2 regions of the Stenotrophomonas sp. YJH_SMC_79 genome follow, and region 2 is predicted to be linked to the other one. Evidence: riboswitches for the same ligand, from Rfam matches in the RefSeq annotation. Region 2 holds a riboswitch; the other holds the start of a gene.

Region 1 (11,669 bases), on a different contig from region 2:
TATCGCCGGGCCTCGACCTTCACGCCCAACTGACGGGCAAGAAGCGACAGATAATCCGGCCCCAGGCCAACCTGCTGGCCATCACGGAGGGACTCGAACGGCGGCCAGCCGCTGTCATACTGGCCCACGACGATGCTTGGATGGGCGGCGAGGTACTCGCGCTGCAGGGGACTGAGCGGCAACAGCCCAGGCACCGCCTGTGCCAGCGCCACCGGCAGCACCAGTGCGGCCAGCAGCAGGACCAGCCCGCGAACAGCCCAGCTACGCATCGGCGTCGATCTCCTAGAATCCTGCCAGGGTCCGCGATGGTCGCGGTCCGGCCTGCCCGGTGGTCATACTAGAGCATGAGCTTGCGCATCATCATCGCAGACGACCACCCGGTGGTCCGTATCGGTACCCGCGCCGTCATCGAATCGAGCGGGGTCGGTCGTGTGGTCGGTGAAGCCGACAGCGCGCAGGCGCTGATGGCCCTGCTCGGCAGCCACCCCTGCGACCTGCTGGTGACCGACTATTCCATGCCGGGCAGCCCACAGGCAGACGGCTTCGCCATGATCGGCATGATCCGCCGCCGCTACCCCGACCTGCCGGTGCTGATGCTCAGCGTCTCCAACAACCTGGCGATCCTGCGCATGGTGCTCGACAGCGGTGTGCTCGGTCTGGTCGACAAGAGCTCGTCGATGGACGAACTGCCGCAGGCCATCCAGGCGGTCTACCGGGGCCAGCCCTACATCAGCCGCAGCCTGCGTGAGCGGGTCGAGGCTGCGGGCAGCTGGCGCATGCGCGAGGGCGACGGCAAGCCGTTGTCGCCACGCGAGGTGGAAGTGCTACGGCTGCTCGGCACCGGCATGACGGTGAAGGAGATCTCGCTGCAGCTGCACAAGAGCGTCAGCACCATCAGCCGGCAGAAGGGCGACGCCATGCTCAAGCTGGGCCTGAAGGGCGACGCCGAGCTGTTCGACTACCTGCGCGACGGCAAGATCTGAGAACCAGATCACACTGCAAGGGCATCTGTCACCGCCCTCTTTGACCGGCCGCCGTTCTGTGCCAAGATGACCCGGCATGGGTTTTCAATGCGAGGTCGAAGGAATCGGCCGGCTCATGTCCTCGCTCCCGTCCCTGGTGGATGGGGTGCGGTTTCCTGCCGGCCGTCTGGCCCGGCAACGCTGACCATGGAGAGGCGCATGCATCACCCCCCCGAGCTACGTTGGACCCTGCCGTTGCGGCCCCTGCGCGCATTCGCGGCGTGCCTGCTCGTCTCTCTTTCCGCTGCGGCCTGCAGCGCCGCCGATCCGGCCCCCTCGTCCTCCCAGCCTGGTGCCCCCGTGCAGGCTGCCGATGCGCCCCGACAGGATGTTGCCCCGATGCAGAACACCTCTCCCGACACCGCGGTCACCCCGCCCGACGCGCCGACCGTGATGTATTTCACCTACCAGGTGGACGGTGATGGCGCGACCTCCTACGAGGTCCAGAACGGCAGTGTGGCGACCTTCTGGTTCGGCCACACCTTCACCCTCGACGGCACCACGTATTACACGGGTTTCTCCTGGGATACCCGCGAGCACTACGGCAAGCCGGGCGAGCAGTCGCCAGCCGGCCCGGATGACCGCGCCAATCTCGCCGAGGCCACCTTCGTGCTGGCCGGCAGCGATGCGAACAAGCCCTGGAAGTTCCGTGGCCAGGAATGGACCATCGGCGCACTGGGCGCCTATGACAAGGCCGACGATGTGGATACCCGGCGCAAGCCGCTTGAACATCGCACCGCAGACGGCCGCCTGCTGCTGGCGGTGCCGACCAGCAGCTTCGACCGCGGCATCAGCAGCACCGGCTATGCACTGCTGCTGTTCAACCCCAAGCGCAGCGAAGACGACGTGGACAGCAAGGTCTGGCGCTATGTCGGTTCGGTGCGCACCGGCGAGGACAACAGCACCGCCTGCGACGAGGGCAACGTGATGCCCTGCACCGACAGCGATGGCGAACTGGCGTTCGCTGCCGACGGCAATGGCCTGCCGCGACTGACCGTGACCTTCAAGGGCACCACCATCGACGCCCCGGGCAAGACCCGTGCGCTGGCTGCCAGCGATGCCGTGCACTACACCTTCGACAGCGCGACCCAGCAGTACATCGCGCCCTGATAGCACCCGCCACACGCGGGTTCCCTGTTGACCGACATGTTCTTGACTCATGGATGAGTCCGGTTGGCGATTCGCGGCACGCGCCGCTCCATCAACCCCGAGGAAGACGTCATGGCACAGCATGACTACAGCAGAAAGGAAGTCCTGGACATCGTCGAGCAGGTCGCCCGGCACAAGGGCATTCCGGTCGATGACTTCATGCGCTTCGCGCACATCGAGACCGGCGGCACCTTCAACGAGCGTGCCCACAACACCTCGTCCGGCGCCAAGGGCCTGTTCCAGTTCGTGCCCGGCTCCGCGCGCCAGTATCACCTGACCGGCCACGAGTTCGACCCGACCCGCAACACCGAAGCGGCCGCACAGATGTACCAGGACAACCTGGACTCGATGGCACGCCGCAACGAACGCACCGGCCACCCGTACCTGTCCGGCGGCAGTACGCCGACCGGCCTGGACCTGTACCTGGCCCACCAGCAGGGCAGCGCCGGCTATGGTTCGGTGCAGACCGCGATCGCCACCGGCACCTTCGGCGTGGTCCGCAACGGCCATGGTGAAGAGATCAACATGCGCCGCAACGTACTCAACCAGATCGGCTCCGATGCCAAAGCGCTCACCGGCCACACTCTGGCCGAGATGCGTGGCATGAACGATGGCGACCTGGCGCGCACCTTCTCCAGCTACTACATCCACAAGTACGCGGCGATCAGCATTCCGGAAAAGAACATCGCCCCGCAGACGGTGGCCCCAGGCCAGAGCCAGGGTCAGACCCCGGCAGCGCCGGTGCAGGCCAGCGCCGCCGTGGCAGCCGGTGCAGCCGCGCTGGCGGCGACCGCTTCGGCCGCCGCCGCGCCGAAGCCGGGCATCGAACTGCAGGCCGCCTACGAGGCCGGCGTGAAGTACGACCACGTCAAATACGCCATCAATATTCCGGGCCACGCGCTGCATGTGCCGGGCAAGAGCGGCAAGAACGTGGAACAGGGTTACATCGACTGTTCCGGTTGGGTCGGCACGCTGCAGAACCGGACCATGGATGAGATCAACCAGAAGGCCGGGCATGCGGTCTTCAGCAAGGCCGATCGCATCGACCTGGGCAACCTGGGTTCCGGTGGCATCGTGCGCAAGGCATTCGACCAGTCCGGCGTGCTGCTTGACCGCGACGCGATCCTGAAGCCCGATGCGCTGAAGGAAGGCATGATCATCGGCCTGGATACGGCCAAGACCCGCCACGAGCATTGGAACGGCATCGACCACATCGTGATGGTGGTGCGCGACCCCAACACCGACAAGTTGCTGATCAGCCAGTCCACCGGCAGCAAGGGCGTGCACACCATGCCCATCGAGGATTACCTCAAGCAGGTGAAGGACCACCCGAACTGGAAGCTGTACGCCTCCGACCCGCTGTCCAAGGCGCGCGACCTGCTGGAAAACCGCACCCAGTCGCATGAGCAGACCCAGGGCAAGCCGGCCGCCGAGCACAAGGCCGCTGCCACCCCGCACGCCGAACTGTACAAGCAGGGCGCGCACAGCGAGGGCGTGCGCACAGTGCAGGAGCAACTGGGCCACCTTGGCTACGTCGGTGCCGACGGCAAGCCGCTGATCGAGGATGGCCGCTTCGGCCGCAACACCGACGCGGCGGTGCGCCAGCTGCAGAAGGACAACGGCCTGGTGGCCGACGGCATTGTCGGGGCCAAGACGCTGGAGGCAATCAGGGAAGCCCGCGAGCGCCCGCTGCTGAACGACGAACGGCACCCGCGCAATCCGCTCTTCATCCAGGCAAGCAAGGGGCTGGAACTGATGCCGGCAGGCACCTTCAAGGATCGCCACGCGCTGGAAAGCGCCGCCGCGGCCCTGACCAAGGAGGCGCATGCCGCCGGCCTGCAGCGCATCGACACGGTGGTGCCGAGCCCGAACGGTGAGCGCCTGTTTGCCGTGCAGGGCACGATCGGCGACCCCGCCGCCAGCCGCGTGGCGGTGGAGACCCGTGCAGCCAGCGAGCAGAGCCTGGCGCTCAGCAGCGGTGCCGTGCAGGGCGCGCCGAACGTGCTGCATCAGCAGCAGGACGCCCAGCAGGAGCAGGCCCGGCAGGCACAGAAGGCCATGGGCGTCTGAGCCCGCGGCGCCTTGCAGACCAGGGAAGGGCCGCGCCATGCGCGGCCCTTTCCCTTTCTGCCAGCTGAGCGGCCGCGGCCGCTTTCAGCCTTGCTTCATGCCGCCTGCCGCTAGATGAATGCGCAAGCCGCACGGTGGGCCAGGCAATGTTCCGGCAATGTTGGAACGTCAGCGTGGTCTCCACGGCAGCCGGGGCGCCCGCGCCCTCCCTGCCCAGCGTGGCATGCACCCCACAGGAGAACGAACATGCTCAGTACTTCCACACTCAGCTTCCGTGGTCTGGCGATGACCCTGGCACTGGTGGCCGGTGTTGCCGTGGTCAGCGATGCCAGCGCGATGTCGAGGAAGGACAAGCGCACCCTGGTCGGTGCCGTGGTCGGTGGCGTGGCCGGCAACCTGCTCTCCAACGGTGATCCCGCTGCCACTGTCGGCGGTGCCGTGGCCGGCGGCGCGATCGGCAACCTGACCACGTCCGACCGCCGCGACCGTCGCTATTACGACAACCGTTACTACGACAACCGCTACGACCGCCGCTACGATCGTGGCTATTACCGCAGCGGCTACTACGACCGTGGCGACGACCGTCGCTGGCAGCGCCAGCGCTACTACGACAACCGCTACTACAACGACCGCGGCCGCCATCGCGGCTGGTAAGCGGCGCGACGGCATCATCGCAGCTGATGCAGGCACGGGCGGGTCGATGACCCGCCCGTTTGCGTTGGCCGCGCGCATGGCGTTGAATGCGCAGCCTTGGATGTGACTTTCCCCACTGGGGCTGCGGCATGACTTCTTCCTCCCACCGCGTGCAGGGCCTCAACAACGACGAGGTCGCTGCCGACTGGCCGCCGATCAGCGCGGCGGACATTGCGTGGCTGAGTGCGCGTTACCCGCAGCTGGACGAGCACAGCCATCCCTGCTGGCACAGCCCGCGACCGCTGTCGGCCGCCGCCATCGTCGACGGCGTGGACGGCGCGGTGTTCGTCAAGCGCCATCACCACAGCGTGCGCAGCGCGGCCTGCCTGGAAGAAGAGCACCGCTTCATCGCCCATCTCGCCGCAGAGGACGTACCGGTGGTGCAGGTGCTGCCGGCGACCGATGGCCGCACTGCGGTCGAACATGGCGAATGGACCTTCGAGCTGCATGCGATCGGCGTCGGCGAGGACCTGTACCGCGATGCCGTGTCGTGGTCGCTGCTGACCGACGTCGCGCAGGCCCGCGAGGCCGGGCGTGCACTCGCGCAGCTGCACCGTGCTGCGGCCAGCTACCACGCGCCCCAGCGCAGCACCCATGTGCTGGTCGCGCGCGACGATCTGATCCGTGCCGACGATCCGATCGCGGCCATCAAGGCAGGGCTGCACGAGCGCCCCGGGCTGGCCCGCTATCTCGCGCGCATTCCATGGGAAGCGCAGCTGCGGCGCGACGTGCTGCCGTGGCATGCCGGCCTGGCCCAGCGCCTGCGCGACGAGCCACGGTTGTGGGCGCACAACGACTGGCATGTCTCCAACCTGCTGTGGCGCGATGGGCAGATCAGTACCGTGCTGGATTTCGGCCTGGCCTCGCCCACCAGCGCGCTGTTCGACCTCGCCACGGCGATCGAGCGCAACGCGGTGGCGTGGCTGGAACTGGAGCACGGCATGGAGGCGGTGCGCATCGATATCGCGCTGGCCCTGCTCGACGGCTATCGCCAGGTGCTGCCGCTGTCGGCGGCACGCGTGCGCCTGCTGGCCGACCTGCTGCCGATGGTCCATTTCGACTTCGCACTGTCCGAAGTGGAGTACTTCGAAGGCGTCACCGGCTCGACCGCCAATGCCGACGTAGCGTGGCAGCCCTTCATGCTGGGGCATCCGGCATGGTTCCACAGCGCGCCGGGACAGGCACTGCTGCAGGCGCTGCACGCCGTAGCGTGACCCGGTTGGGACACCGTTGGGGTCAGATCCCTTTCCTGCGGAAAGGGATCTGACCTCGCAGCCTGAAGGGCACCGGCTCGCAAATCCGTACCATTTGTAGTGAAATGGTCACCTGAAGCGGGGGTGCCTGGATCTGCCAGGCTGAGAGAGTCCCTTGGAACCTGATCCGGTTTGCACCGGCGTAGGGAGCTTTGAGCCGCAGCCACACCCCCATCATGGGCCGGTGCACCTGCGCGCCGTCGCTTCGTCTCCCTTGTTGTCCGAAGACGAACCGAATGAACCGCTGCCTGCGCCCCACCCTGCTCTCCCTCGCCCTCTGCGCCGCGCTGCCGCTGCACGCCAGCGACGCCGAAGCGTCCCCCGATGCGGCTGCCACCGGCGCCGAACGCTCGCCGACCGAACTGGCAGCAGTGCGCGTGCAGGCCGGCAAACCGAAGGCCGATACCTCGCGCGTGAATGCCTTCGGTGGTGGTTCCTGGAAGGACACGCCGGCCTCGGTGAACGTGCTCGAGCGTGACTACCTCGACCGCCGCCAGGTGCGTTCGCTGTCCGAGCTGGCCAGCAACGATGCCTCACTGGGCGATGCCTACGCGCCGGTGGGCTACTACCAGAACATCGCCATCCGTGGCTTCGCCCTGGACGCCGCCACCGGCTACCGCTTCAACGGCCTGTCCATCGCCGGCGAACAGCGCCTGGCGCTGGAGAATGTGCAGTCGGTGGAAATCCTCAAGGGCGAAGCCGGCCTGGCCGCAGGCGTGATGGCACCGGGCGGCATCATCAACTACATCGGCAAGCGCCCGGCCGAGGTACGCACTGCCACGCTCGGCACCGATTCGGAAGGCTCGCGCTACGTCGCCGTCGATGTCGGCCACTGGATCACCCCGCGTTTCGGCCTGCGCCTGAATGCCGCGTGGGATTCCAGCAACTCCTATGTCGAGCACGCCGATGGCCGCCGCAATTTCTACTCGTTGGCCGCCGACTGGCTGATCGGCGAGCGCGGCAAGCTGGAAGTGGATGCCAACTACCAGACCAGCTCGCAGCGTTCGGTGTCGGGTTACCAGCTGCTGGGCGCGCGCGACCTGCCGCGCGGCGTCGACCGCGAGCACCTGCTCGGCTACCAGCCGTGGCAGCGCCCGGTGGATATCGCCAGCACCAACATCACCGCCCTGCACACCTATGATTTCAACGACGCCTGGCAGTCGCGCGTGTCGGTGGGCCACAGCCGGTCGGTGATCGATGACAACGTCGCCTTCGCCTATGGCTGCTACTACGCCACGCAGTGCGCCGATGGCAGCGTGCCGGGCAACTACTTCGCGCCCAATGGCGACTACGACGTCTACGACTACCGCAGCCCGGACGACACCCGCCGCAACCAGCAGGCGCGTGCCGAACTGCGTGGCCGCTTCGAGACCGGCAACGTCGGCCATGAGCTGACCCTCGGTGCCGACTACTTCCGCCGCACCGTGGACAAGCGCCCGAGCGTCAACGAGTACGTCGGCACCAGCAACATCCACGACGCACCGGTGCAGGTGTTCGTGCCGTCGCCGAAGATGCCGGGGCCGTCCGCACGGCGCCTGGACAGCCGCCAGACCGCGTTCTTCGCGCTGGACCGGATGAGCTTCGGCGACGACTGGCAGTGGCTGGCCGGCGGCCGCTTCGTGCGCCTGGACGAGCGCGCCTACGACAAGCGCGGCACCCCGCAGCGCCACAGCCGTCTGTCGCGCTTCCTGCCGCAGACCGCCGTGGTGTGGAAGGCCACCGACCAGCTCAACGCCTATGCCAGCTACGTGCGCGGCATTTCGCTGGGCCAGGAAGCGCCGTTCTGGACCAGCAACGCCGATACCTTCCTGCCATCGGTGCAGTCCCGGCAGCTGGAAGTGGGCGTGAAGTACGTGCCGGTCGAAGCACTGACGCTGAGCGCGGCGGTGTTCCGCATTTCGCAGCCGTACCAGTACGCCAAGCCCGACAACAGCGACGTCGGCTACACCTTCGTTGAGGAAGGCACGCAGACCCACACCGGCCTGGAGCTGACCGCCAACGGCCAGCTGACCGATGCGCTGCAGATCGTGGCCAGCGCCAGCGTGCTGCAGGCGCGCGCGCGCGACACCGGCACACCGGCCTATGAAGGCCATCAACTGGTGAACGTGCCGAAGGTGCGCGCCAGCGTGCACGTGGCCTATGCGCTGCCGTTCGTGCAGGGCCTGGATGTGACCGGTGGCTGGCGCTATGCCGGTGCCAACGTGGCCCGCGCCGACGGTGGCGTGCGCGCGCCCGACTACTCGGTGTTCGACGCGGGCCTGCGTTTCCAGCATCGCCTGCACGAGCGCGCGGTGACCTGGAACCTGTCGGTGGACAACGTGTTCAACCGCTTCTACTGGCGCGATACCGGCAGCAGCGGCGGTGACTACTACCTGTTCCCCGGCGCACCGCGACAGGCCCGCCTGTCGGTGACGTTCGCGCTGTGAGCGGCGTGATGCTGGAGTGGACCGCCGCGCTGTGCAGCATCCTCGGCGTTTGGCTGATGGCCAAGCGCCGGCTGGTGGCGTGGCCGGTCGGCCTGCTGTCGGTGACGCTGTATGGCGTGGTGTTCGCCGAGGCCAAGCTGTACTCGGACACCCTGCTGCAGGTCGCCTTCGGTGGCTTCCTGGTCTATGGCTGGCTCAACTGGCGCCAGCATGCTGCCGATGAAGGCAGCATCCGCATCGTGCCGTTGGCGCGCGGCAAGCTGCTGCGCGACCTGGCCATCGGCCTGTGCGGTGGCGTGGCGTTGGGAGCCGGCATGCACACCTTCACCGACGCTGCGCTGCCGTGGCTGGACGCGATGCTGACCGCACTGAGCCTGGTTGGCCAGTGGTGGCAGGCACGCCGCCACGTGGCCTGCTGGTGGGTGTGGATCGCGGTGGACGTGGTCTACGTCGGCGCCTACCTGTTCAAGTCGCTGCACGTGACCGCCGCGCTGTACGTGTTCTTCCTCGGCCTGGCCGTGTTCGGCCTGCGCGCATGGAGCGCCGCCGCGCGCGAGCCGCAGGTGGCAACGCAGTAGAGCCACGCCATGCGTGGCTGAGGAACACCGGTAGTCGCCAACCGTGGTTGGCGCGCGCCTGCCGACCACGGTCGGTTACCAGGCACATCCACGCATGGCGTGGATCTACTGGGTAAGCAGCAGGCCCAGCCGCAGCGGCTGCCGCATGTCGGCCGGTGGGGCCGCCTGCAACGGCGCGGCCTGCAGCGTCGCGCGCAGGTCGGCGTCGACCTGGGCATCACCCAGGCTGTCGAATTCCAGCTTCGAAATGCGACCATCCGCCGCGATCCACACGCTCACCGGCAACGGCGTCGGTGCATCCGGATGTGCCTGCAGCCATTCCAGCACGCGCTGCGCCTGCGGATCCTGTTCCTGCTGCAGGCGCTGCTGCAGCTGGCCACCCACGGCGGCGGCGTAGGCCATCCAGTGCGCAGGGGCATCCTGCGCGGAAACGCTGGCACTCCCCAGTGCCAACGCGCCGAACAACGCGGCCAGTGGCCGCCACCAGCGCCGCACGCCGGTCCCGTTCCCAGTCTTGGCCATCGCCTGCCTCCTGCACTCCCATCCAGCGCGCCATGGTCGGCGCCATAGATGACAGGCAGATGGCGGGCCGTGATGGCCCGGCGCGATCAATCGCCCAGGTCGGCCAGCGCCTTGCGCGAGGGCGCGAAGAAGGTCACGCCGGTGGTGGCGGTGGAGAAGTCCAGGATGCGGTCGTGCAGCGGCGCGGGATTGCCGATGAACATGCGCTCGAGCATCTTCTCGATCACCCACAGGCGGCGGGTGTAACCAATGAAGTAGGTGCCGTACTCGCCACGGCCCGGGTTGGCGAACGGCATGTTGTCGCGCAGGATCTCGTGTTCGCCGTCGGCGTCTTCAATGGTGCACAGGGTCTTGTGCGACTTCTGCGCATCGGCCGGCGCATCGTCCAGCTCGATGTTGTCGTGCTTGGTGCGGCCGATGATCGCTTCCTGCGCTTCGGTCTTCTGTGCGCGCCACGCATCAAGATTGTGCAGGTACTTCTGCACCACCACGTAGCTGCCACCGGCATGCTCCGGGTCTTCCTCGCCCACGATGGTGGCTTCCGGCAGCGACAGCCCTTCCGGGTTGGCGGTGCCGTCAACGAAATCGAGCAGGTCGCGGCCATCGAAGTAGCGGAAGCCGGCCACGTCATCGACCGTTTCCACCGCATCGCCAAAGGCCATCAGCAGGTTGCGCTCGAACGCCACGATCAGATCCATCGTGCGTGCACGGACGTGGTACAGCAGGTCACCGGGTGTGGACACGGCCGTGTGGGTCGCACCCTTGATCTCGCGGAACGGCTTCAGCTCGCGCGGCGGCGTGGTGCCGACCAGCGGCTGCCACACGCGGTGGCCAATGGCCACGTTGCAGGTAAAGGTGCGCTCGATCTCGCGGATGGCGGTGTTCTTGATCAGATCATCGGTGCTGGCCAGCACCTCGCGTGCCTTGGCGATCGACGCCTCGTCATCCTTCACCTTCAGCACCAGGAATGCCGCCGAATGGGTGAGCGGCGCAGTGATCTGCTGCGGCTCGTTGTCGAGCGTGTGATTGAGGGCGGTGATCGGTGCGGGCTGGGAGTTCACGGCGGTTCCTGCTGGCTTGAGGCGGGCGCATCGCGTGGCGATGTGCGGGCGATCATAGCCGAACCACCCGCGCGCGGCCGGAGCGGTTCTCGTTCCGCCGCCAGCAGCGCCGCACTACGCCCGGGTCAACTGGAACTGCTGCGTGCCCGTCCAGGCGATGCGCAGGTACGCGCCTTCCAGCAGGCCGCGCTCGCGCAGCCAAGCGAACACCTCGCCCGGGCACCACTCGCGCCCTGCCGAGAAGGCCACGCCCAGATCGCGCAATGCGACGAACATGCGGGCCTTGGCGGCATCGTCGGCGACAGAGGCATGCAGGATCGGCGGCACGCCCTGAAAACCAAGCGCACCCAGCGCCGGCTGCGCGGCGGTATCCACAAACACCACCTGCACGGTGTTGCCATCGGCCTGCTGCACGTATGCGCAAAGGGAGGTCTGCATGCGGAATCTGCTATCCGGTGGGCTGACAGTATGCCCGCGCATTACCGATGCCTCAGGGGTCCCGGAAAAAGTGAAGCCCGGCGCGAGGCCGGGCTTCGGTTGGCGTGTGGGAGAGAGAGAGTCACACGCCAGCACAACACGCACTAACGACAGGCGTTTGTTACCAGGTGAAGCGCGGGCCCACGAACCACTCGCGGTCGCCAGCCTTGGCCAGCTTCACTTCGCCACTCAGGCCCCAGTTCTGGTTGAACTTGGCGGTGGCGCCGACACGGCCATAGAACTCGCCGTCCGGGTTGATGCCGTGCTTCTTGGTGTAGTCCTCGTAGCCGGCCATCACGTAGCCTTCCACGTACGGGTTGAACGCGGTGCGCACGCCAACCTCGGTGGAGTAGCCGTTGAAGTCCAGGCCATGCTTCATGTCGTACTTCTGGTACGCAACGCGAGCCACCAGGTCGGT
Region 2 (11,669 bases):
TCGGCGATGCCGGTGACCAGGTTCGAAGCGCCCGGGCCGGAGGTGGCCACGCAGACGCCGACCTGGCCGCTGGCGCGGGCGAAGCCATTGGCAGCCAACGCCGCACCCTGCTCATGGCGTACCAGAATGTGCTTCAGCGACGAGTCCACCAGCGCGTCGTAGAACGGCATGATGGTGCCGCCGGGATAGCCGAACAGCGTGCGGACGCCCTCGGCCTCCAGCGCCTGGGTCAGCCAGCGCGCGCCGTTGGGCGGCGTGCTGCGGTGTGTGGGAGAGTTCATGGGGGAACCTTGCAGAGCGGGTGGGGGTGCCGCGTTGTTACGCGGCTTGACCTTGCAACCAGACCATCTTGGCGCGCAGTTCCTTGCCTACCTTCTCGATCGGGTGTTCCAGGTCGGCCTGCTTGAACCTGTTGTAGTTCGGCAGGCCCGCTTCGTACTCGGCCACCCAGTTCTTGGTGAAGGTGCCGTCCTGGATGTCCTTCAGCACTTCCTTCATGCGCGCCTTGGTGCCGGCATCGATCACGCGCGGGCCGCTGACGTAGTCACCGTACTGCGCGGTCTCGGAGATGAACTCCAACATGCGCGAGATGCCGCCTTCATAGAACAGGTCGACGATCAGCTTCAGCTCGTGCAGTACTTCGTAGTAGGCGATCTCCGGCTGGTATCCGGCTTCCACCAGGGTCTCGAAACCGGCCTGCACCAGCGCCGAGGCACCGCCGCACAGCACGGCCTGCTCGCCGAACAGATCGGTCTCGGTCTCTTCCTTGAAGGTGGTCTGGATCAGGTTGGCGCGGGCACCGCCCAGGCCACCGGCATAGGCCAGCGCGTACTCGGCAGCCTTGCCGCTCTTGTCCTGGTACACGGCCCAGATGCACGGCACGCCACGGCCGATCTCGTACTCGCGGCGCACCAGCGCACCCGGGCCCTTGGGCGCGACCAGCACCACGTCCAGGTCTTCGCGCGGCTTGATCATGTCGAAGTGCACGTTCAGGCCGTGCGCGAACAACAGCACCGCCCCCTGTTTCATGTTTGCAGCCAGCACGTCGTCGTAGAGCTTCTTCTGCACCATGTCCGGGGTCAGCACGGCGACCAGGTCTGCATCCTTTACTGCATCGGCCGGCGCTTTCACGGTGAAGCCGTCGGCCTGTGCCTTGACCTCGGTCGGGCCGCCCGGACGCAGGCCTACCACCACGTCGAAGCCGGATTCGCGCAGGTTCAGTGCGTGGGCGCGGCCCTGGCTGCCGTAGCCGATGACGGCGATCTTGGTCTGGGGCAGGTCGTTGGTGCTCATGGGGGAGGTTCCTTGCGGTGGGAAGAAAAAAGAACGGCCGGTCGTCGAGGTGACGTGCCGGCCGGTCAGGGGAAAGCGGTGGGGGAGGTGCCATGCATCGCACGCGAACATCCGCCACGAGGCGTCGCGGTGGTGTGGGTCCGGGTTTTGAAGTTGGCGGTGTGCATGGTGGTTGCGTCTGAAACCAGGTCCTGAAATGAAAAAACCCGCACCGGGGCGGGTGCGGGTTTTTGATGAGTTCCGGTGTGTTTGTTGCTTACACGCTGGCTCGTCCCGCACCTGTTGGTTGGGTAATAAGTACGAGCACAAGAATCGAACGCAGCGAGGCGGCGCCGGTGTCGGCGGCTTCAATGTGGGTTCGCGGTGGCGTGTTGTGATGCAACATGTGATCGAGAGAAACACAGCCATTTCGGCGGTGTCAACCCTGGCGACGGATTTTTTATCGGTTTCCGCTGCATCCAGCGCAATCGCTTGCGGCACAAGGATGGTTGCCGCTGAAAGTGTTTTGGTGAACCGGAATTCAGTCTTTTCGGTGGGTCTTTTGCGCGGGAATGAGGGGCTGTTGTGTCCGCGCTCGCAGGAATCTGTCGACAGCCGCCCCCCGCCCGCTCCCGCCGGGATCTCAAGGCGCCCATGACCTCTGCCCGATACCGCGTGAAGGCCACAGCGGTGAAGATCGGGGAACCACCCTTCCATCGGAACCCGACCGTGTCCCGACGCCTTGCCCGTTCCCTGCTTGCCGCCGCCGTGCTGGCCACCGTGCCCGCGCTGTCCCTTGCCGCCGACCGCATCACCGGCCATACCTTCGCTACCCGTTCGGAGGTGATCGCTCCACATGCGATGGCCGCTACCTCGCAGCCACTGGCCACCCAGATAGCGCTGGACGTGATGAAGAGTGGTGGTTCGGCGGTGGACGCGGCCATTGCCGCCAACGCCGCGCTCGGTCTGATGGAGCCCACTGGCAACGGCATCGGCGGCGACCTGTTCGCCATCGTCTGGGACCCAAAGACACAGAAGCTCTATGGCTACAACGGCTCGGGCCGCTCGCCGAAATCGCTCACCCTGGCCGAGTTCCAGCGCCGTGGTCTGAAGGAGATCCCAGCCACCGGCCCGCTGCCGGTCTCCGTGCCAGGCGCGGTCGATGGCTGGTTCGCCCTGCATGATCGCTTCGGCCGCAAGCCGATGGCCGACAACCTGGCGCCGGCCATCCGCTACGCACGCGAGGGCCACCCGGTGGCCGAAGTGATCGCCTACTACTGGGACCGCTCGGTGCCGAAGCTGTCGCAGTACCCGGGCTTCAAGGAGCAGTTCACGATCAACGGCCACGCCCCGCGCAAGGGCGAGATGTGGAAGAACCCGAACCTGGCCAGCACCCTGCAGAAGATCGCCGACGGCGGCCGTGATGCTTTCTACAAGGGCGAGATCGCCCACACCATCGGCGACTACTTCAAGGCCAACGGCGGCTACCTGAGTTACCAGGACCTGGCCGACCACCGCGGTGAATGGGTCGAGCCGGTCAGCAGCAACTACCGTGGCTACGACGTGTGGGAACTGCCGCCGAACAGCCAGGGCATTGCCGCGCTGCAGATCCTCAACGTGCTGGAAGGCTACGACTTCTCGAAAATCCCGTTCGGTTCACCGGAGCATGTACACCTGTTCGTTGAAGCGAAGAAGCTGGCCTTCGCCGACCGCGCACGCTTCTACGCCGACATGGCGTTCCAGCCGGCGCCGGTGCAGAAGCTGATCTCCAAGGAGTACGCCGCGCAGCGCCGCGCGCTGATCTCGATGGACAAGGCGTTGAAGGAAGTGCAGCCGGGCACGCCGAAGCAGCTGGAAGAGGGCGACACGATCTACATGACCGTGGCCGACGCCGACGGCATGATGGTGTCGCTGATCCAGTCCAACTACCGCGGCATGGGTAGCGGCATGGCGCCGCCCGGGCTGGGCTTCATCCTGCAGGATCGTGGCGAGATGTTCGTGCTGCAGAAGAACCATCCCAACGGCTACGCGCCGGGCAAGCGCCCGTTCCAGACCATCATTCCGGCCTTCATCACCAAGGGCGGCAAGCCGTATGCCAGCTTCGGCGTGATGGGGGGCGCGATGCAGCCGCAGGGCCACGCGCAGATCGTGATGAACCTGGTGGACTTCGGGATGAACCTGCAGGAAGCCGGCGATGCACCGCGCATCCAGCATGAAGGCTCAACCGAACCGACCGGCCAGGCCACGGCGATGACCGACGGTGGTGAAGTGAATCTGGAAACCGGCTTCCCGTACGAGACGGTGCGCGCGCTGATGCGCAAGGGGCATCGCATCGTGTTTGCCGACGGCCCGTATGGCGGCTACCAGGCAATCATGCGTGATCCTGAGACCGGGGTGTATTACGGTGCTTCGGAGAGTCGCAAGGATGGGCAGGCAGCGGGGTATTGAGGTTTCCCGGCCACCGGGCTGAGCCCCCTCTGCGGTGATGGCAGTGATATGAGGCTTGGCCGGGCGGGTGGGCTGGTCGGGGGACGCCGTGAATCCGTCCCTGCAGGCTTGGCAGCCGCTTGCTCGTGTGCGCTGTCCTGCGCACACGGCAAGACCGGGGTTGGGCGTCCTGCCCAACCCGCCCGAGGCATGCCTCGGGCCCATGCGGCTGACACCCCCGCCCAGCCCACCCGCCCGGCCCCTGACAGTTTCCGTGGCCGCCACCGCAGGAAAAGAAAAAAGAAGAGCAAGAGCAAAGGCAACGGCAACAGTCGCGGGCTTTGGGGTGGGGTCGGATCCGTTTTCCGCAGGAAAACGGATCCGACCCCTTCTTGTTTTTCGATACACCTCATCCACGCATGGCGTGGATCTACTGCCGTCACCGGGAAATTGTCGGAGGCGGGGAGGGGACAGCTGGCGGGACCGTCCACGGCATGGATGCCGTGGCCGAGCCTACAGGGATGTACTTGCGGCGTGTCCCGCCAGCTGTCCCCTCCCCGCCAAACCAGCAGCAACCCAGAGCCGCTCCTGCTTCGGCCGTTGCCGTTGCATTGAGCAGGTGCAGGGCTGCAAGCCCTGCAAAACAAACTCAACCCTGATCCTGCGCCCGCGCCGCCTCCACCTGCGTCTCCTCCTGCGCCGCCATCTCGCGCGCGATCCACGCATCGATCATGTGCCGCTGGCGCTGCGCCTGACGTCGCTCACGCGTGTACTCCTGGTCCAGAACCCGGTACAGCGACACCATCACCAGCACCATCAGCAACGCGAACGGCAATGCTGCGATCGTGATCATGCCCTGCAGCGCGTCCAGTCCACCGGCCAGCAGCAACGCCGCTGCGATCAACGCCACCGCAATGCCCCAGGCCAGCTTGCGCTTCAGCGGTGGGTCGCCGGCCTCGTCGGTGGACATGCTGGCCAGCACCAGTACCGCCGAATCGGCCGAGGTTACGAAGAAGATCATCAGCAGTACCAGCGCGATGCACGACAGCAACAGCGGTAGCGGCATGCTGTCGAACAGTGTGAACAGCACCGTCTCGTAGCCATTGCCCAGCGCCTGCACCAGATCGGCATGGCCGAAGATCTGTGCCCACAGCGCGGTGCCGCCGAACACCGCGAACCAGAAGAAGCCCAGCAGCGTCGGCGCGAGCACTACGCCGATCACGAATTCGCGCACGCTGCGGCCACGCGAGATGCGCGCGATGAACGATCCCACGAACGGTGCCCACGAGATCCACCAGGCCCAGTAGAAGATCGTCCAGTCCGCCACCCAGGTGCTACCCGAAAAAGGCGACATGCGCAGGCTCATCGTCACCAGCTGGTTGAGGTAGGAGCCCAGCGTGGTGGTGAACGTATCGAAGATGAAGCCGGTCGGCCCAAGCACCAGCAGGATGGCTGCCAGCAACGCAGCCAATGCCAGGTTGAAGTTGGACAGCCATTTCACCCCGCGTTCCACGCCACTGGCGGTGGAGGCCATGTACAGCACGAAGGCGACGGCAATGATGGTCATCTGCACCGCGACGGTGGCCTGCACGCTGAAGACGCGTTCGATACCTGCCGCGATCTGGATGGTGCCGAAGCCGAGCGTGGTGGCGACACCAATCGCCGTGGCAACTACGGCAGCGATGTTGACTACCCGACCGATCCAGCCGCGATGGTGACGGCCGATGATCGGTTGCAGCATGTCGCTGACCAGGCCGCGCCCGTTGCGGTTGAACTGGAACCAGGCCATCGCCAGGCCGATCAGCGCATAGATCGCCCACGGATGCAGGCCCCAGTGGAAGAATGCATAGCGCATCGAGGCGCGCGCGGCGTCCATGCTTTGCGGCGCCAGGCCCTCGGGCGGCTTGCTGAAATGCGAGATCGGTTCGGCCGCACCCCAGAACACCAGGCCGATGCCCATGCCGGCAGCGAACAGCATCGACATCCAGCTGGCGCGGGAGAATTCCGGCTCGGCATCTTCACCACCGATGCGCAGGTTGCCGAAGCGACCGAATGCCAAGTACATCAGGAAAGTCAGCGCCAGGAACACGACCAGAAGATAGAGCCAGCCGACACTGCGGACGACATCGGCGAGTACCGACTGCACCACCGTATTGAAGGGGCCCGGTGCAACACCGGCAAGCAGCACCAGAAGCAGAACCAGTGCGATGGAAACGCGAAACACCATGAAGGAGCTTCTCCGATCAAGGGATTGAGGGGAGCGAGCAGAGCTTGCTGCGAGGGGCCGGCGACATGCAGCACAGACCGGGCAGGAGCCGCGAAGGCGGCGAGATAAGCATCGTTCGCGACGACACGATGCGCGTGCACGTTACTGAACGCGATGTCACGGTTCTGTTAACGAATAGCGATTGGGGTCAGATCCGCTTTCCGCAGGAAAGTGGATCTGACCCCGGGAGCAACTCCGGAGGCGGGCGGTCTATGCTCTAATGCACACCAAGAAGCGGGGGTACCGCGGCCATGTGGCCACGGTTGAGACAGTCCCTTGGAACCTGATCCGGCTCATACCGGCGTAGGGAAGCTTTGCAGTGCAGCCATGCCCGGACTCCGCCCAAGGACCGTCCGGGCGCGGCAGCAGTGCGCCGCCGCTTCGTCCCTGACCTTCCTGGACGATGCCCGATGAACGCACAGCTCTCCGCCCTGCAGCAACAGGCCCAGCAACTCTCCGAATCCGTGACCCGGCCCATTCCCGGCTCGCGCAAGATCCACGTGCCCGGTTCGCGTCCGGATCTGCAGGTGCCGATGCGCGAGATCGCGTTGACCCGCACGCCGACGCTGTTCGGTGGCGAAGAGAATGCACCGGTCACGGTCTATGACACATCAGGTCCGTACACCGATCCGGAGGTGCGCATCGATCTGTCCGCCGGTTTGCCGGAGCTGCGTCGCGGTTGGGTGGAGGAACGTGGCGATACCGAGCAGCTCGAAGGACTGAGCTCTTCGTTCGGCCGCGATCGCGAGCATGACCCGAAGCTCGATGCGGTGCGCTTCCCCGCGCGCAGCCTGCCACGCCGTGCGCGTGCAGGTGCCAACGTCACCCAGATGCATTACGCGCGCCGCGGCATCATCACGCCGGAAATGGAATTCGTCGCCATCCGCGAGAACCAGCGGCTGGACGCGATCCGCGATGCCGGCCTGCTGCAGCAGCACCCGGGCGAGGCGTTCGGCGCGTCGATCCAGAACATCATCACCCCGGAGTTCGTGCGCGACGAAATCGCCCGTGGCCGTGCGGTGCTGCCCAACAACATCAACCACCCGGAAAGCGAGCCGATGATCATCGGCCGCAATTTCCTGACCAAGATCAACGCCAACATCGGCAATAGCGCCGTCTCTTCGGGCATTGCCGAGGAAGTGGAGAAGCTGGTGTGGGCGATCCGCTGGGGCGGTGACACGGTGATGGACCTGTCCACCGGCAAGCACATCCACGAAACCCGCGAGTGGATCATCCGCAACTCGCCGGTGGCGATCGGCACCGTGCCGATCTACCAGGCGCTGGAAAAGGTCGACGGCCGTGCCGAGGCGCTCACCTGGGAGATCTTCCGCGACACGCTGATCGAGCAGGCCGAGCAGGGCGTGGACTACTTCACCATTCATGCCGGCGTGCTGTTGCGCTATGTGCCGCTCACTGCCAAGCGTGTTACCGGCATCGTCAGCCGTGGTGGCTCGATCATGGCCAAGTGGTGCCTGGCGCACCACAAGGAGAATTTCCTCTACACGCATTTCGAAGACATCTGCGAGATCATGAAGGCCTACGACGTGACCTTCTCGCTGGGTGACGGCCTGCGCCCGGGCTGCATCGCCGATGCCAACGACGCCGCGCAGTTCGGTGAGCTGGAAACGCTGGGTGAGCTGACGAAGATTGCCTGGAAGCACGATGTGCAGACCATGATCGAAGGCCCCGGCCATGTGCCGATGCAGCTGATCAAGGAGAACATGGACAAGCAGCTGCGTGAGTGCGGCGAAGCGCCGTTCTATACGCTGGGCCCGCTGACCACCGACATCGCACCCGGCTACGACCACATCACCAGTGCGATCGGCGCGGCAATGATCGGCTGGTTCGGTACGGCCATGCTCTGCTACGTGACGCCGAAGGAGCACCTCGGCCTGCCCAACCGCCAGGACGTGCGCGACGGCATCATGGCCTATCGCATCGCCGCGCATGCAGCCGACCTGGCCAAAGGCCATCCGGGCGCGCAGGTGCGTGACAACGCGCTGAGCAAGGCGCGCTTCGAGTTCCGCTGGGAAGACCAGTTCCATCTCGGCCTGGATCCGGAGAAGGCCAAGGAATTCCACGACGAGACGCTGCCGAAGGACGCGCACAAGCTGGCCCATTTCTGCTCGATGTGCGGCCCGCACTTCTGTTCGATGAAGATCACCCAGGACGTACGTGACTACGCAGAGGCCGGCATGAAGGAGAAGTCGCAGGAGTTCCGTGCTGCCGGTGCCGAGGTCTACCGCCAGGGATGATGCTGCACCGGTAGCGCCGGGCCATGCCTGGACGGCGCCGCGGTCCAGGAGAACCGCCGGGCGTGGCACGGCGCGACCCGTTATGCTCCGGCCACTGCCCAGCGGAAAGGACGCCATGCCTGTTGCCTTGACCACCCGCTGGCTGGCAATCGCCCGCCGCCACCCCTCGGCATGGCTGCTGGGGGCCCAGCTGCTGGCGGTCCTGCTGTATCCCGCGCTGGATGACACCGCCGCTGGCCGGGCGGCGCTGGGCATGTTCGGCATGGCGGTGCTCGGCCTGGCGCTGTGGGTGGTCCAGCGCAGCCCGTTGGGAACCTGGCTGGCATTGCTGCTGGCCATTCCCTCGGTGGTGTTCTCGCTGGCTGGGGCGCTTCTGGACCGCAGCGCGCTGCTGACCACGGCACAGCTGCTGGAAAGCCTGCTGTACTTCTATACGGCGGGGGCATTGATCGCCTACATGCTGCAGGACCATCGAGTGACCCGCGACGAGCTGTTCGCGGCCGGGGCAACCTTCACCCTGCTGGCCTGGGCGTTCGCCTTTGCGTTCGCGGTGTGCCAGCAGTGGTATCCAGGCAGTTTCCAGGGTACGACCGCGGGCCCCGAGCGCAGTTGGATGGAGCTGCTTTATCTGAGCTTCAGCTTGTTGTCCGGTGTTGGATTGAGCGACGTCGTGCCGCTGCACCCGCAGGCACGGGCCCTGGTGATGCTCGAACAGTTCGCAGGCGTCATGTATATCGGCCTGGTGGTGTCGCGTCTGGTCGGATTGACCATGCTTCGGCGCATGTGAAAATGAACGCCAGATAAAAATTTCGCGCCCAAAAGGGCGCGAATAGTGATGCAGATTATGTGAATGCGTCGGCGAGAGAGAGCCTGAGTGTCGACCCCGTCATAGGCGGGGTAACCGGCTTAGGCTAATATCCGGGGGCGTTATTGTTTTTGCGGTATGCGCCGATGCTTTGTGCGGAATCTGGCTTTTCGATGACCCTGTCCAGGGACGGTGGGGACGGTATTGCTGGTGAGCCCTGCCCAGGTCCCGTCCCTACTGTATAGCGGAAAATGAACAGCAGCGAACTCACGCCCATCGAGGCCGACCGCGTGCAGGTCGGCGACTGCGTCATTACCTTGTCCTCGCGTGAGGTCGAGGTCGAAGGCGCGCGCCGTCCGCGGCGGCTGACGCCGAAAGCGCTGGGCGTGCTGCGCGTGTTGATGCGGCAGCCGGGGCGCGTGGTTACCCGTGAAGAGCTGTTTGCCGAGGTCTGGCCCGATACGTTGCCGACCAATGACGTGCTGACCCAGGCCGTCACCCAGCTGCGCAAGGCGTTCGCCAACGACGACGACAACAGCCAGGCCTACATCGAGACCATCGCCAAGAGCGGTTATCGGCTGCTGGTGCCGGTGCAGGCGCTGGACGACTTCGAGCCGGTGGCGGAAGTGGAAGCGGTAGCCGTTGCGGACGTGATGCCGTCGCCGGACGGTACCGGCACGATTCCGGCGATGGCCGTGCCGGCAGCGCCTTCACGCCGGCGCGGCTGGCGCCAGCTGCGCCGCCAGCTGTTGTGGGTGCTGGGTGTGATGATGCTGGCCGCGCTGCTGGTCATGGCCACATTGCTGCTCCGGCGTGGGCCGGAGCCGAGCTCACCGGTGGATGCCGCGGTCGAGAACGGCGTGCGGGTGATCGGCAGCCCGCAGCGTCCCTACCGCTTGATCACCGCCACCAGTGGTTTTGAAACCTATCCCACGCTTTCGCCGGATGGCTCCCAGGTTGCCTACGAAGGCGCCAACGAGGACGGCGCCGGTGGTGGCGCGATCAAGGTGCAGACCTCGGGCAATGCGCCGGCCCGGCAGCTGGCGCTGCCGCCGAAGGGAGCCAGTGACCGCTTCCCGAGCTGGTCACCGGACGGGCGCGAGATCGCTTTTGCCCGCTTTGGAGCCGACGGCGGTTGCCAGGTGCTGATCGCCAGCGCGACCGGCGGCGGTGTGCGCCAGGCGACCCGCTGCGACGGAACCGAACTGCTCAGCTTCGACTGGACTCCGGATGGCCGCGGCCTGGTCTTTGGCAGCATGGTGGGCCGCTATGCCCATCGCGGCATCCGTGTGCTCGACCTGGCCAGCGGCCAGTGGCGGGCGTTGGACTATGCGGTCGACCAGGATGATTTTGACTACGCGCCACGCTACTCGCCCGACGGCAAGTGGCTGGTGTTCGTGCGCAATCCGCAGATGGGCGACCTGTGGCGGATGCCGGCCGGGGGCGGCGAGCTGGAGCAGTTGACCAACGAATCGGCCGAACAGCGTGGCTGGGCCTGGCTGGGCGATGGTCGCAGCATCGTGTTCGGCCGGCGCGTGGACAGCGAGGTGCGGCTGTACTACCTGGACGTCGAGCGCCGCACCCTGCGTGATGCCGGCCTCGACGACGCACAATGGCCTGCGGTGTCACGCCACGGCGACGTGCTGGCCTTCGTTCACCGCCGTGCCCAGTTCGGCGTGTTCAAGGTGCCGATGGCCGGCGGCAGCGCCGAGCGGCTGTTCGCGTCCAGCGGGCGTGACGGGCAGCCGATGGCGGCGCCCGACGGTCGCCAGCTGGTCTTCACATCCGATCGTTCCGGCAGTTTCGCGCTGTGGTGGGCGGACATGCAGCGGCCCGATTCACTGCGGCCGATCGAGGGCCTGCGTCCGGAGGGGCGGCAGGCGCCGGACTGGTCGGCCGACAGCCGCCAGTTGCTGGTGGTCGGGCGTGATGAGCATGGGCGCACCGTGGTCTACGAGATCGCGCCGCGCGACGAGCACCTGCAACCGTTGCCGGTTCCGGTCGATCAGCCCCTGCAGGCCCTGTACGGGGCAACCCCGGAACAGTTGCTGGTGGTCGAGCGCGATGCAGAGCAGCGCACCCGATTGAGCCTGTTCGATCGCAGCGTAACCCCCTGGCGCCGCCTGGCCAGCATCGATGGCGTCTCCCAGGCACGTTTCGATCGGGGTGATGGCCGCGTGCTGTTCACACGCCTGGCGTCCGGCGGTTTGTGGTCGGTGGATGCGGCACTGTCCCCGGCCAGCGTGCAGCAGGTCAGTGAAGACCGGCCCAGCCGATGGCGCTATCGCACCTGGACGGTGGCAGGCACCGGTGGCATCGGGTATCTCGGCAATTCGACCGCGTGCGGTACGACCTTGATCCATATCCAGGCCGGGACCGAAGCCCCCGAGCGCTGCCTGGACCGGCAGCGGCTCAGCGCGGGCAACGGCATCAGTGCCAGCGCCGATGGCCGGGATCTGTACGTCGCCCTGGCGGTCAGCGATGGCGCTGACATCGGCGTCATGCAGCTGCCCCGGTCGGCGCCAGCCCTGTTCCCGGCATTTCTCAAGTCGTTGATCCTTAAGAAAAATATCTCTTCGTGATTTCTTCGTGGAGTTCTCGCCGCGAATTCGTGGCGATCTCGGCGGATTTTCCTGACGGGCTG

The links. A riboswitch is a leader RNA that binds a small molecule or an ion and turns the genes downstream of it on or off. The one in region 2 is predicted to bind thiamine pyrophosphate.
Region 1: it holds a riboswitch for thiamine pyrophosphate, as region 2 does, so the genes downstream of both, AC5P57_RS18535 (TonB-dependent siderophore receptor) here and thiC (phosphomethylpyrimidine synthase ThiC) in region 2, are expected to answer to the same signal.

What each region holds. Positions count from the first base shown of each region.
Region 1 is NZ_JCAFRK010000005.1:202,454-214,122, forward strand. It holds gene AC5P57_RS18505 (ATP-binding protein) at 1-269, opposite strand, end outside; gene AC5P57_RS18510 (response regulator) at 345-983, shown strand; gene AC5P57_RS18515 (hypothetical protein) at 1,362-2,132, shown strand; gene AC5P57_RS18520 (peptidoglycan-binding domain-containing protein) at 2,244-4,241, shown strand; gene AC5P57_RS18525 (glycine zipper 2TM domain-containing protein) at 4,488-4,895, shown strand; gene AC5P57_RS18530 (phosphotransferase enzyme family protein) at 5,024-6,148, shown strand; TPP riboswitch at 6,258-6,353, shown strand; gene AC5P57_RS18535 (TonB-dependent siderophore receptor) at 6,424-8,613, shown strand; gene pnuC (nicotinamide riboside transporter PnuC) at 8,622-9,191, shown strand; gene AC5P57_RS18545 (hypothetical protein) at 9,297-9,713, opposite strand; gene AC5P57_RS18550 (Dyp-type peroxidase) at 9,800-10,774, opposite strand; gene AC5P57_RS18555 (hypothetical protein) at 10,889-11,212, opposite strand; gene AC5P57_RS18560 (OmpO family porin) at 11,373-11,669, opposite strand, start outside.
Region 2 is NZ_JCAFRK010000003.1:843,090-854,758, forward strand. It holds gene ilvG (acetolactate synthase 2 catalytic subunit) at 1-281, opposite strand, end outside; gene ilvC (ketol-acid reductoisomerase) at 319-1,293, opposite strand; gene ggt (gamma-glutamyltransferase) at 2,002-3,720, shown strand; gene AC5P57_RS14900 (BCCT family transporter) at 4,349-5,926, opposite strand; TPP riboswitch at 6,192-6,293, shown strand; gene thiC (phosphomethylpyrimidine synthase ThiC) at 6,376-8,220, shown strand; gene AC5P57_RS14910 (ion channel) at 8,336-9,007, shown strand; gene AC5P57_RS14915 (winged helix-turn-helix domain-containing protein) at 9,277-11,607, shown strand.